One region of the Lysinibacillus sp. NPDC093216 genome, then DNA from elsewhere that is predicted to be linked to it. Evidence: riboswitches for the same ligand, from Rfam matches in the RefSeq annotation. Region 1 holds a riboswitch; each other region holds the start of a gene.

The links. A riboswitch is a leader RNA that binds a small molecule or an ion and turns the genes downstream of it on or off. The one in region 1 is predicted to bind cobalamin.
Region 2: linked by a shared signal. The riboswitch ahead of ACQKOG_RS16590 (ribonucleoside-diphosphate reductase subunit alpha) and the one ahead of ACQKOG_RS12180 (hypothetical protein) in region 1 are both predicted to bind cobalamin.
Region 3: linked by a shared signal. The riboswitch ahead of cobT (nicotinate-nucleotide--dimethylbenzimidazole phosphoribosyltransferase) and the one ahead of ACQKOG_RS12180 (hypothetical protein) in region 1 are both predicted to bind cobalamin.
Region 4: linked by a shared signal. The riboswitch ahead of ACQKOG_RS05195 (hypothetical protein) and the one ahead of ACQKOG_RS12180 (hypothetical protein) in region 1 are both predicted to bind cobalamin.

What each region holds. Positions count from the first base shown of each region.
Region 1 covers NZ_JBNNVB010000009.1:42,095-45,295, reverse strand. Annotated here, with positions in the region: gene ACQKOG_RS12185 (amidase family protein) at 1-1,397, shown strand, start outside; cobalamin riboswitch at 1,492-1,706, shown strand; gene ACQKOG_RS12180 (hypothetical protein) at 1,783-2,661, shown strand; gene ACQKOG_RS12175 (hypothetical protein) at 2,743-2,868, shown strand.
Region 2 covers NZ_JBNNVB010000015.1:81,885-85,085, forward strand. Annotated here, with positions in the region: gene ACQKOG_RS16590 (ribonucleoside-diphosphate reductase subunit alpha) at 1-1,332, opposite strand, end outside; cobalamin riboswitch at 1,495-1,682, opposite strand; gene ACQKOG_RS16595 (hypothetical protein) at 1,793-2,476, opposite strand; gene ACQKOG_RS16600 (ECF transporter S component) at 2,473-2,967, opposite strand; gene ACQKOG_RS16605 (bifunctional adenosylcobinamide kinase/adenosylcobinamide-phosphate guanylyltransferase) at 3,161-3,201, opposite strand, start outside.
Region 3 covers NZ_JBNNVB010000001.1:100,257-103,457, forward strand. Annotated here, with positions in the region: gene ACQKOG_RS00545 (trimeric intracellular cation channel family protein) at 91-696, shown strand; gene cobT (nicotinate-nucleotide--dimethylbenzimidazole phosphoribosyltransferase) at 805-1,860, opposite strand; cobalamin riboswitch at 1,975-2,151, opposite strand; gene ACQKOG_RS00555 (ABC transporter permease) at 2,238-2,987, opposite strand; gene ACQKOG_RS00560 (ABC transporter ATP-binding protein) at 2,984-3,201, opposite strand, start outside.
Region 4 covers NZ_JBNNVB010000003.1:112,750-115,950, forward strand. Annotated here, with positions in the region: gene ACQKOG_RS05190 (ABC transporter substrate-binding protein) at 216-1,178, opposite strand; gene ACQKOG_RS05195 (hypothetical protein) at 1,180-1,722, opposite strand; cobalamin riboswitch at 1,923-2,128, opposite strand; gene ACQKOG_RS05200 (hypothetical protein) at 2,362-2,910, opposite strand.

The DNA of each region.
Region 1 (3,201 bases):
ATATAACATCAAAAGAATTAACTATGTATTATTTGCACAGAATTGCTAAGTATGATCAAGGCGGACAGAAAATTAATTCTATGCTTGAAATTAATCCTGAAGCGATATTTATTGCTGAAGCATTAGATGAGGAAAGACTAACAAAAGGGGCTAGAGGGCCTTTACACGGAATTCCGGTAGTTTTAAAAGATAATATCGAAACGAAAGATTTTATGCACACTAGTGCAGGCGTAATAGCATTGGAAAATTATTTAGCTAAGCAGGATGCATTTCTAGTAAAAAAGCTTCGTGAAGCAGGGGCTGTTATTTTAGGGAAAGCAAATATGACTGAATTAGCAAACGCTATGTCGAGTACGATGTGGGCGGGTTATAGTTCTCGAGGTGGCCAAACACTAAATCCTTATGGCGATCCAGAACTTTATGTGGGAGGATCTAGCTCAGGGTCAGCGGTAGCAGTTGCATCGAACTTTTCAGTTTTATCAATTGGAACTGAGACAGACGCCTCGATTTTAAGTCCAGCTATTACAAATTCAGTAGTTGGCATAAAACCGACTGTTGGGCTCATTAGTCGACAGGGCATTATTCCGTTTACATACTCTCAAGACACAGCAGGGCCAATGGCTAGAACAGTAACAGATGCAGCTATTTTATTGGGCGTGTTAACAGGAGTAGATCAAGACGACGTCGCTACATATAAAAGTGAAAGAAGGTTATATAAGGATTACACCCCTTTTTTAGAGGCCACAGGATTAAATGGCGCTAGAATTGGTGTTTATAATAATGCCTCAAAAGCTTATTATGACTCAGAGGAATATGATGAAACACTTTTTAATAATGCAATTCAGGTTTTAAGAGATCAAGGAGCCGATATTATTGAAGGCATCGAAATCCCTTCTTTTCATAGAGACTGGAAATGGGGAGTACCACAATACGAATTAAAGCATAGTTTAAATAATTTCCTTGTAAATCTACCTTCCCACATGCCTGTGCATTCTATCTCTGAGTTAATTCAATTTAATAAACGTTCAAAAGGAAAGTCGTTAAAATATGGTCAGGATAAATTGGAATTGAGAGAGAAACTATCGAACACATTAAGAGACTCTGACTATTTAAATGCAAAACTAGAGGATTTGTATTTTTCTCAAGAACAAGGAATCGATTATACATTAAAAAAATATGAATTGGATGCGATTATCTTTCCATCATATATAGGTTCGACAATTAGTGCAAAAGCTGGTTATCCGTCTATTGCCGTCCCAGCAGGGTATATGAAAACTGGGAGACCGTTTGGCATAACATTCGCAGGAACTGCATTTAGTGAAGATGTTCTAATAAAACTTGCATTTTCATTCGAACAAGCAACTAAACTACGAAAAGCACCGAAGTTGAGTGAGTAGTTTTAAAATATCTAATTGCCTCAATTGACTTTAAAAATACTGTACTTTACTATTAACGGAAAGAAATCTAGTATTTTCCAGTTTCTTGACAACTGAATAGCGTAGAGTAATAGGTGTAAATTGCGTGCAATTTACTGAAAAGGGAAGTCGGTGCAAATCCGACACTGTCCCGCACCTGTAAATTCATAAAGTATAAAAAACGTTTCATTCTTTTAATAAACTCGATCAACAACGTTTCAATTCGTTTGTTGGTCGTTCTTTTTTTGCGTTGAAAGTGAGTGACCCAAAAGCCAGTGATTCTGAATGGCCTTGGCATGTTATAGAAGAAGTTCAAGTAGAGTTATTCAAACAATAACCAAAAAATTCAAGTTGGGGGAAATACATAATGATAATTAAACCGACAAAAAAAGTCTTACTGTCATGGATGAAAAGTTATGTCCCTGAAAGAGATTTATTTTTTCTATCAGAAGAACATCTTAATGAAATTGACTTTACAGATGTATTGTTAATGCCCATAGATGAGTTTTATACTCACAGCACATATCAGCATTTAAATTATGTTAATAGTTATGAATACTGGAATATAAAGAACGCACAATATGTAATTATTGCTGAAAAAGAATGGATTGAGAGCAAATCGAAAGAGGACCAACAATTGATTTTAAGTTTTCAAGTGCAATGTGAAAGAGGGCTTGTACTCCCCGTTAAATTTATAAAGGAGATAGAAAAAGTACCTTCGAGTTATGTACAGAATGGGCACGTTATCATACAGCGTTCAATGTGGGAAGGTCTTGACGAATCATTTAAAGAACAGTTACTTACAACAATGGTTTATGAATGGTGGGATAAGGGAGAATGTGAGGAACCTCCAAAATCATTACCTAGTTTTCTACAGCAATTTGCTAATACTTTTGGGCATCGTCAAGGTGCAAATTGTTTAGCAGCGGTTTTGTTTGCAATTTCAAAAGGGAAACAAAAGTGGTTTATTTATGAATGGATATATCAAAAAACATTTCTTGAAAAATTAAGTCAGTATAACTATGAAGAGGTCCTAGGTGAAGGGATACAACAAGGCGACATTGTGATTTGGAAGGATGAAAATGGTATTATTCAACATGCAGCTTATCATATTGGTGAAGAACTATATTTTAATAAGCATGGACAAACGATGTTTAATCCTTGGAAGATACTTTCGAAAAAGCAACTATATAAAGAGTGGGAGCACCTAACACCTGTGAAAATGAGAAAGAGGATAACGAAATAATAAAAGAGTATCTACAATCCGAGTTAAAAACTAATAAGAACTGGAATATATTATGTTATTCAGACTTTACAGCAGATGCAAATGTTTGAAGAGACACATGGAAAGTTAGGTAATAAGCGAGGAAATACAGAAAAAAATCACGATAATCTAGTTATTGCAGGAGCATTATCCGTACAGGGAATGAAGGCGAATAAGTGGTATGTATAGCAAAATCCTATTACTGATTAGTTAAGTGTAATGTATTACAATTATTGGTATATGGGAGGTGACTAGATGGAACATATATTAGTCTATAATAGTAAAGAATATTAATTACCGTATGAAACAATTCAATAAATCATTCAAACAAGGAATATATTTGTAGACGGAAAATCGTTAAATATTACATCAGTGACTGTAGATTTAGATGGTAAGGTATATATTCGCATATAATTATAAATACATAAAGGTCACATCTAACAAGGTGTGGCTTTTTATTATGCCTTAGGCGGTTGAGTATGAAATTGAAAGAGGAGAATTTAAAAGGATCACCCGGAGGAT
Region 2 (3,201 bases), on a different contig from region 1:
AGTAGCTGACATATTTTGGAATATTTCTGTACACAGGTTCGAGCTGTAAACCATCCCTTCATGCTTATTCGGATTCATGCGATTGACTTCATCTCGATAGAACATAAACGGCACGCCTGTTTCAAGCTGAGAGCGCATAATACGCTTCATAATATCAATGGCTGGTACAACTTCACGACTTAACAATGGATTGGCGATACATTCCTCATATTTAGTACGGAAAGAGCCGTCACCCTTTTTCTCATCATAGAAATCCTCTAGTGAAAAGCCCATAACTTCTCGCACTTCATGTGGGTCAAATAAATGCCATTCCCCGCGCTCTTCTACCGTTTCCATAAATAAATCCGGTAAGCATAGCCCTGTGAAAATATCATGAGCACGCAAACGCTCATCCCCATTGTTTAAGCGTAAATCTAAAAACGTAAAGACGTCTTTATGCCAAACATCTAAATAGACAGCAATAGCGCCTTGTCGTTGACCAAGCTGATCGACTGAAACCGCCGTATTATTAAGTTGTTTAATCCATGGTAAAACACCACTTGATGCACCTTTAAAGCCTTTAATAGATGAGCCTCGGCTACGAATTTTACCCATATAAACACCAATACCACCGCCGTACTTCGATAATGTTGCGACATCTGTATTCGTGTCATAAATGCTTTGTAAACTATCATCTACTGTATCGATAAAGCAACTTGATAGCTGTCCATGTGTTTTACCTGCATTTGATAATGTTGGTGTGGCAACAGTCATATATAAATTACTCATTGCCCAGTAAGATTCACGTACTTTTTCTAAACGATTTTCTGTTTCATCCTGCATCAGAGTCATCGCAATGACCATCCATCGTTCCTGCGGTAATTCCACCGGTGTTTTCGTGTAATCACGGACTACATAGCGGTCCATTAATGTTTTTAAACCTATATACGTAAACAACTCATCTCGACTTGATTCTAAATAAGAAGCGAGTTCCTGAAGCTCCTGCTCACTATACTTTGTTGTTAAACTTTCATGATACAAACCAACTTCTGTATAGTGTGCTAAATGTTCTGGGAAAACCTTATAAACATCTTTCACTGAGACACCACGACGCATCGCAAATTGGTCATATAATTTTTCTAAATAAATTTGAGCTGCGACAAATGTCCAGTATGGCTCCTCTTCATCAATGAGGCTAAGCGTTTGTAAAATCATCGCATCTGCCCATGCTTCAAATGTGGCATTGTCGTTTTTTCGTAGCCATCGATCCGATAACCTCACAAAACTTTCGAGTTCATCCTCCGTGTAACTTTTCTTGAGCTTAGTCATTTGCTGTTCGATTTGAATTGTCATGTACACATTCTCTCCCTTTCCTTCTCCAGCAACACAAAAAGCGATCACGCAACATCTATCGGTTACGTGATCGCAGTAAAATCGGAAATGGAAATGAAGGATAAGCGCACAAAGAAGTGAACAAATCTCTCGCCTCCACTTCTCAATCCCCGAAGAATGTGTTGCTGTCTTGAACATATCGGCAGGTCTCCTGGCTCATGCTTCCTCCAAATGATCACCTTCCCGTTCTTCACAGTGGCCTACTCATCATTTGTCAGCACTTACAGTTGCGGGGACAGCTTCGGCCTAAGATGACTCTTTTTCCGAATTCCCTTTTAAACCATATTGGTACCGTTCGTCCAAAATACTATATATTGTGTTTTAACTCCTAAACAAATCTAACATATTGTGTTTATTGTTGCAATAGGCGATTTGCCCCTTGCAAGTTATAAAGTGCTACATTTTCTCGAAGCAAGCCCAATTACAATGCAGTTTTACGTAGTTTTTCAAAATTTCTAGGAAATTTTTTTTGTGCTAGCTGCTCTTTTTCAGGCTGTATTCCTAGCAAAACTACTGCACATGGACCAGCCGATTTCTCAACATCTAACGAACTTTTGACCTGTTGCTCGCTAAAAAGGCGGGTAAATTCTGCTTGTAGACCTTTTGATCCAACTGGCCATACTTGCTGCACAATCCCCTCTTTCCACGCCTGAAAAATAGGTTGGAGCTGTGCGACATCTTCAGGCTGAGCAAGGATTTCATTGCCTACAAGCGGTAATCCATAGGTGTACCAACTAAGCTGTTCATACTTAGTTGCTGTGTGTTTTTGCTGTTCACCTAGCATCGTTATAGATAATCCTGATTGTAGAGTCGGCATATTGGACTCTGTACTACCGTCTATCGGTGGACAATTAAGCCCCGCCTCATCAAAAACCTGCTGAATGCCTGCAACATAACGAGACCATGCAGCATCTCCTGAAAAATTAGCGAGTAAAATATGGTTTGGTAAAGCATTTGCAGCAAGCTGCTCTAAAAAAGTAACACGCGCCGTGAAGTATGCCGTTAGTTTGTCTGGAGCAGACACAACATCTTGTGGTTTTTCGCCAATGGCTGCGGCATTATCTGTTGTAGCAAACAGCTCACCTATTTTTATTGCATTTCTCAATGTACTCGACCTTCCTTACGCACAAACACCTTTGACAGAATTGGCATCACAATTGCAACGATCACCAGATTTACGAGTGTTGCCAATGGAAGACTAGTCAGTGACGCCCAGTAAAATGCCGGACTAATGATAAAGTAAAATGGTAAAGGTGCCACAACACCATTTAGAATAAGTGCCACGGGCCATTTCCAGAAATGCATTCCTTTTTTATGCATGACCCCAAAGACCCATACAACAATAAACATTTCTACTGCGATAATAATATGTAGTGGCCCTAGAGGGAAGCCAGTAGTTAAGGCTGAGATAAAATGCCCAATGACTCCCGAAACCCCAGCTAATACTGGAGATAAAAAGACAACGCTCAACAATGCAGGTGCAGAGTCAAGCGCTGCAGTTGAAATAAATGTTGGAATTTTAATGACTGCACCTACTGCACAAATTGCCGCAACCATGGCAGTGAGCGTCAATTTCATCAATCTTTGTCGATCCATCCCATTTCCTCATTCCTTTAATATTTGGCTATTCATTATAACGTGTGGTTGATTTCCGTTCCGGCTGGGTGCTTTGTCGCTTTCGCACAGAGCAAAGCTTCCTGGAGGCGTCCGATAAGCCGCTAATCCCAAGGTGTCGCCGCTTTTACCCCAACCACAACTTTTAATGAAAAGCCTACTTTATGAAACAATATTATTTGATTTGTTCCCCGATACCGTACCAAATGCGTACGA
Region 3 (3,201 bases), on a different contig from region 1:
ACTTCTAGATACAAAAAGGTAACTTTAATATTTTCTAGTAACTAATCTACAACAACATGAAATGATTTATTCACATAAGGGGTGAAAGGGTTGGCTTGGGAGGTTTTTAGTATCATTGGAACAATTGCCTTCGCAATTTCTGGAGCAATAATTGCAATGGAGGAAGAATACGATTTATTCGGTGTCTATATACTCGGTATCGTAACTGCTTTCGGCGGTGGAGCTATACGAAATCTACTCATAGGTTTACCTGTAACAACATTGTGGGGTCAAGATATGATGTTTCAAATCGCCATTGCAGCCATTACAATTTTTTTCTTATTTCCACATCGTCTCATTCAGCATTGGCATCGCTGGGGCAATTTCACTGATGCTATCGGATTATCGGCATTTGCGATTCAAGGTGCCCTTTATGCTGTGAAGCTCGACATGCCTATTAGTGCCGTTATTGTAGCTGCTGTCTTAACAGGGTCAGGTGGTGGAATTGTTCGCGATTTATTAGCTAGACGTAAACCGTTAGTTCTTCGTGATGAAGTCTATGGCGTTTGGGCAGCATTAGCCGGGCTTATCATCGGACTTCAACTTTTTACAGGGGATATCTTTTTATATGTATTATTTGGTGTGATCACAGTACTAAGAATACTTTCATATATGAAGAAATGGCGTTTACCGTTACGGAGGTTGAATCGAGCATAGTTATACTGTTGCATAATTTAAAAGCCCAAATATCTGATTTGGGCTTTTTTTGAATTTATAAATTCCTTATTTATCACAAACTCCGTGCATCCACAGCAGCAGCTAAAGTTAATTTTTCAACAGCAACATAGCTTCTTCTAAAGTAGCCATATTTTTCATCATAGAACATGCTGCGTCTAAAATAGGAAAGGCTAAAGCTGCACCAGAGCCCTCACCCAATCGCATATTCATCAGCAACATCGGTTCAACTCCGAGCATTTCAGCAGCAATTTTTGCACCTGGTTCTTCTGAGGCATGTGAAGGAATGATATAGTCTTTTACGTTTGGTTCGAGTTCGTATGCGATAAGGGCAGCGATGGTAGAAATAAAACCATCAATAACAACAGGTTTACGATGTGCGGCGGCTGCAAGTATTACTCCAGCCATAGCGCCTATTTCTAATCCACCGACCTTTGCAAGAATATCAATAGCATCATCGCGATTTGGTTTATTTAATGCAATAGCATTGTGAATGACTTCTACTTTATGTGCAATCCCCCCTGGTCCTACTCCTGCACCAAAGCCTGTCACTTCATTTGGATGACATTCGTGAAGAACCGATAATATGGCAGCACTCGGCGTTGTATTACCGATGCCCATTTCACCTGTCCCGAGTACATTGATTCCTTTTTTGATTTCTTCCGTTGCTACCTCAATTCCTACTTCAATAGATTGAATGGCTTCTTCCCTTGACATAGCAGGACCTTTTGCCATATTGTCCGTGCCATATTTAATTTTTTTTATGATAACACCAGCATCATGTGGAATATCCTCTTTTACACCAACGTCTACTGTGACAATTTTTGCATCTGTGATTTTTGCGATAGCACAGACACCTGTTCCTCCTCTAGGAAAATTTAATGTTTGAAAGACCGTCACATTTTGTGGATTAGGTGTTACCCCTTCATCACAAACACCATGGTCTGCTGCACAGACAATTATCGCCTTTTTATCAATCGCAGGAAATAGGTCTCCTGTAATTCCAGATAGTTGTACAGCAAGAGCCTCCAGTTTCCCCAAGCTTCCAGGAGGCTTGCAAAGTGCATCTATGCGTTCCCTTGCCTTCTCCATCATTTTGTAGTCAGCACTTTGAATGTTTTGAATCGTTTGTTGTAATAATTGCATGAAAATTTCCCCTTTCTTTTTTGCCCTTGTTACTCGAAGAATGATTTAGAGAAAAAAATAAAAAGCCTGTAGTTTATTCCATAACAAATAAACTACAGACTTTTCCATCGTCTATATAACCGAAGCAGATAGGCAGGTCTCCTGGCTCAATTTCAACATTTCATAGAACCTTCCCAGCAAGACGCTAGTGGCATTCTCTATGAAACTCCCTTTTACAGTGGTGGGACCGCTAAAGCTTTTCACTTTATTCCCTATTCTCCCGCAGTGGGCACCTAACGCTTTTATGCAATTACTTTAAATCTACGGCAAAGCGCTCATTGTGTCAACATTTTAAATTTTCAAGCTTCATTGTTATTTAAGTAAATAAATATGCTTAATTATTCATATTTAAAAACTTTAACACAAAATACTAAAGTAATAACTGCTATAGCAGTTATTACTGATAATTCAGTCAGATAAGTGTTGAGATTTTGTGTCTCGAAGATCAGTGTTTTTCTAATAGCTTCAATAATATAATTAAGTGGATTAATATAAACAAATGGCATTAGAAATTTTGGCCACACATCGCTCGGGAAGAAAGTACCACCTAAAAAAATGAAAACTAGATTTGAAAGATTCCCCATAGTTGTGGCATTTTTTGCGTTATTAGCGTAAATTCCGATTATTAAACCGATGGCTAATAAGCTAAGACCACCCATTAATAACAATGGAATTAATAAAAGAGTATAAATTGAATTAAAATTTAATTGAACATTAAAAATGAAAACACTAATGCCCAAAATAATAACTGTTTGTATAGCCATAATGAAAAGCTGTGTACTGAAAATAGATACCATTATTTTTGATGTAGAGATTGGAGTAACTTTAATTTTTTTAAAAATACCCCTTTCCCTATACGAAGCAATCATAACGGGTAAAGCTATAAGACCTATAGCTCCATAAGCCATCCCTAGAATACCAGGGAAAATATAGGACATATATGACATACCCTCTCTTGCAGCGTCTTTCCCTGCTGTACCCATTAAAGCCATCATTAGAATAGGGAACACCGTACTCATAATAACCGCTTGTTTATTTCTTATTTCCATTTTGAAAAATATAGAAGATAAATTAACAAAACTATTCATAATTTCAAAACACTTCCAGTCATATTTAAGAATACATCTTCTAAATTTGCTTTTTGAATATTAATGCTCGTTGTTGTTATTCTTTTTTCATCTTCTAATTTATTTATATAATCTAACGTTTTTCTAATATCCTTCGTGTATAAGTAGAAATAGTCATCTTCTTTTTTAATCTTATCTACTGTCGAACAACTTTCTAAATACTGGACAGAAGAAT
Region 4 (3,201 bases), on a different contig from region 1:
TTCTGCTTCAAAGTGGATCAGTTATCCACTCCAACCGATCACTTTCTCTTCAAAGCGGATCAGTTATCCACTCCAACCGATCACTTTCTCTTCAAAGCGGATCAGTTATCCACTCCAACCGACACTTCTTCACCGAAGAGAAACGGGTTTTTACCCTGACATTTCACTATTATCCATCAAAAAAGCTGCCCTTGATAAAGGACAGCTCCAAAATACTATTTAAATAACTCAGGGTAAACTGCTTTTGCTATTAACTCAACAGCTTCGCCAATACGCGGACCCGGACGGTTTGAAATATCAGTGTCTATAGAATACACCGCTTTATTTTGAATGGCAGTGATTGAATTCCATCCATCACGAGAGAGGATTTCTGCCGTTGGGTTTTCCCCATAGTTTACGGTTGTTAAAATGACATCTGGATTTTTTGCAATAATATCTTCCTCAGATACCTTTGCCCAACTTTTGAGGTCAGCAAAAACGTTCTTAACATTTGCAGCATCTAAAATCTCTTGTTGGAATGTACCAGAACCAGGTGTATATATGTCTGGCTTCGGACTAATTTCTAAATAGATATTTTTTGGTTCTTTCACATCTTTAACTTTTGCTTGGACTTCTGCAATTTTACCTTTAATATCATCATTTAACTTGTCGCCTTTATCTTTGATTCCCATAACTGTTGCGATTTGTTGGATATCCCCGTACACATCATCAAATGTTTTAGCCGATTGAATGGCAAACACTTTAATACCTGCATCTTCGAGACCTTTTAAGGCATTTAAATTTTCTTCATCGCCTCCAGTTGTATAGGCAATAACGACATCTGGCTTTAACGCTAAATTACGCTCACTATTGAATTTTACAGAATCAGAAACACGTTCAATTTTTTGCGCTTCTTCCGGATACGTATCATATTCAGTTGCACCAACGATTTTATCCCCCACACCTAGAGCAAATAAAATTTCTGTATTACTTGGTTGCAATGAAACAATAGTTTTAGGTGCGGCAGCAAACTCTACTTCTACGCCACGGTCATCCTTAACTTTATATCTAGTTTTCTCAACTTGTTGATCTTCCTTAGAAATAGTCTCTTTATTAATATCCTCTTTCGCGCCACAGCCAACTAAAACGAGTGCTAACATTAACACAGAAAGCCATTGTAGCTTAAACATTTTCTTCATTTCATTGATTCTCCTTTTTCTTTTTCATCGGGTATGACTTACTAATAAACGGTATTTCAGCAATACCAGCCTGCTGATTCATAAAGACAACCATTACAAAAAAGACATTGGCTAGTAATCCTAAATAATCAAAGAGAATAGCAGGTACTTCCCGTTCTTCAGATACTTTGTGCAAAACGCGATATGATTTTTTCGCCTCACTACGGCATAAATGTAATGCAGTAGCAGCCTCTGTCCCTTGAGGTAATACAAAGTTTTGTATTTCATCCTTAACATGACTAACATAGAAATCATAGCGATTACTTAGCCAAGTCAAATTATCTTCAGTTACCGCCAATTTACCTCGTACTGAGCCATTTACATGGTAAGCCATTGGTAAAATGGCTAGTAAATCATCTACTACTACCTCTACCGTTTCCTTTTTTACCGCCACCAAAGCGACGCCAATATGTGTTGTAAGGCTATCTGTTCGAATTTCAAAATCTACCGTTGATGCCTTTTCACGCATAAATGGATAACAAGAATAACGTGCATCTTTTTTCAAATCTAAGTCCCCGCTTTCCTTCGTGAAAAATTCTTACTTTATTCACACCTTCTTAGGATTCCAGCAGGTGAAAGATAAGTGTACATAAAAAAAACGTTGTTCCCACTCCTAAGGAAACAACGAAAATAACATAATAGTGTCGTATAGACACAACATAGCCTATGTAATTGCCGCATATTCTCCTAGCTTCCGAAGAGTTATCATACGTTCAAACAAAGGTCGGTCTCCTGGCTTGTACAGTTCACTACATTCAATCATGTTGTGAGTCATAAAAACCTTCCCATCAGATAATTCGACAGTGGTATATCTTTATGATTCCTGTACTTACAGTTGCGGAAACAGCTTCGGTTTTTCACCGAATTCCCGATTATGCTATAGTTTAGCACCCTTATTCTGCAAGAATTATTCACTTGTTTAGCAGTTTAACATAGATTAATAGGAAAAAATAGCTGTGGAATTAGAATAAACAAATACGATGGATAAAGATCATGCAGGTATCACCTTATGCACGCGGGTGTATTCGTTACCCCACGGGCATTTCACATGCTCGTGCAGGTATTTGTTATATTTCATAGATTGATGTTATAAAAGCTATCTCTCAACGAAAGCATGCGCAAAAAAACAGCTATTTTACATCTTTTAACGGATGGCATTCTTATATTTCTTTTTGCATTTAACATCTTCTTCTTCTTCAATTAAACGTCGAGCAATCTCTAGTAGTTTTGGGTCATTCGTTGCATCGAATAGCTTTTTAAAAGATACAATAATATCATAGCGTATCAATGTCGGGTGCTTTTCGTCTAAGCATATTTGAAATCTTTTCGCCAAATATGACACGACTAAATCTCTTTGTACCTGCCCTGCTAAACCTATTCTCCAAATCGCCTGCAAAGTATGCCTCGAAGTTTCTGTTTTTTCATCATACGTTACTGCCCAAATCTTTAAGAAGTCCTCTAATACTCTTTCTTCGGGATCACTTTTTGCTGCCAATGCGCATAAAAATTGTGCAGCACTTGCACGTACATGTCCATTTTTGTATGTAAGAGCTTGAACAAGTTGTTCCCAAACTGAATATGTCCAATCAACTGGTTCTTGCATAATTTTCATTAATTCTTCGTATGATTTGTATTGAATATCAAGGTCACGCTCTGTTAAATTACTAAAAAGTTGCAAAATCTCTTTTTCCATGATTCATCCCTACCTTTATTGTTTCAGAACGTAAAAATGGTAAACTTGTAAGTATTGTATTAATTTCTATCATTCGTTACTTTACTACTACGAAACTAAAGTCACAAACACTTTTAATTTCAAAGTAAGGTCCCAATTATTATATTTCAAAATTATCAGAAATGAGTATCAATATGCAAGGAAACATTTCTTTCGGCTATAAAAGACACATTTTACATGTTAGCTTTATAATCGGAATTAGCCTTCTATGAATCCAAGCGAAATACGCTATAACGATGGCAATCATTATAT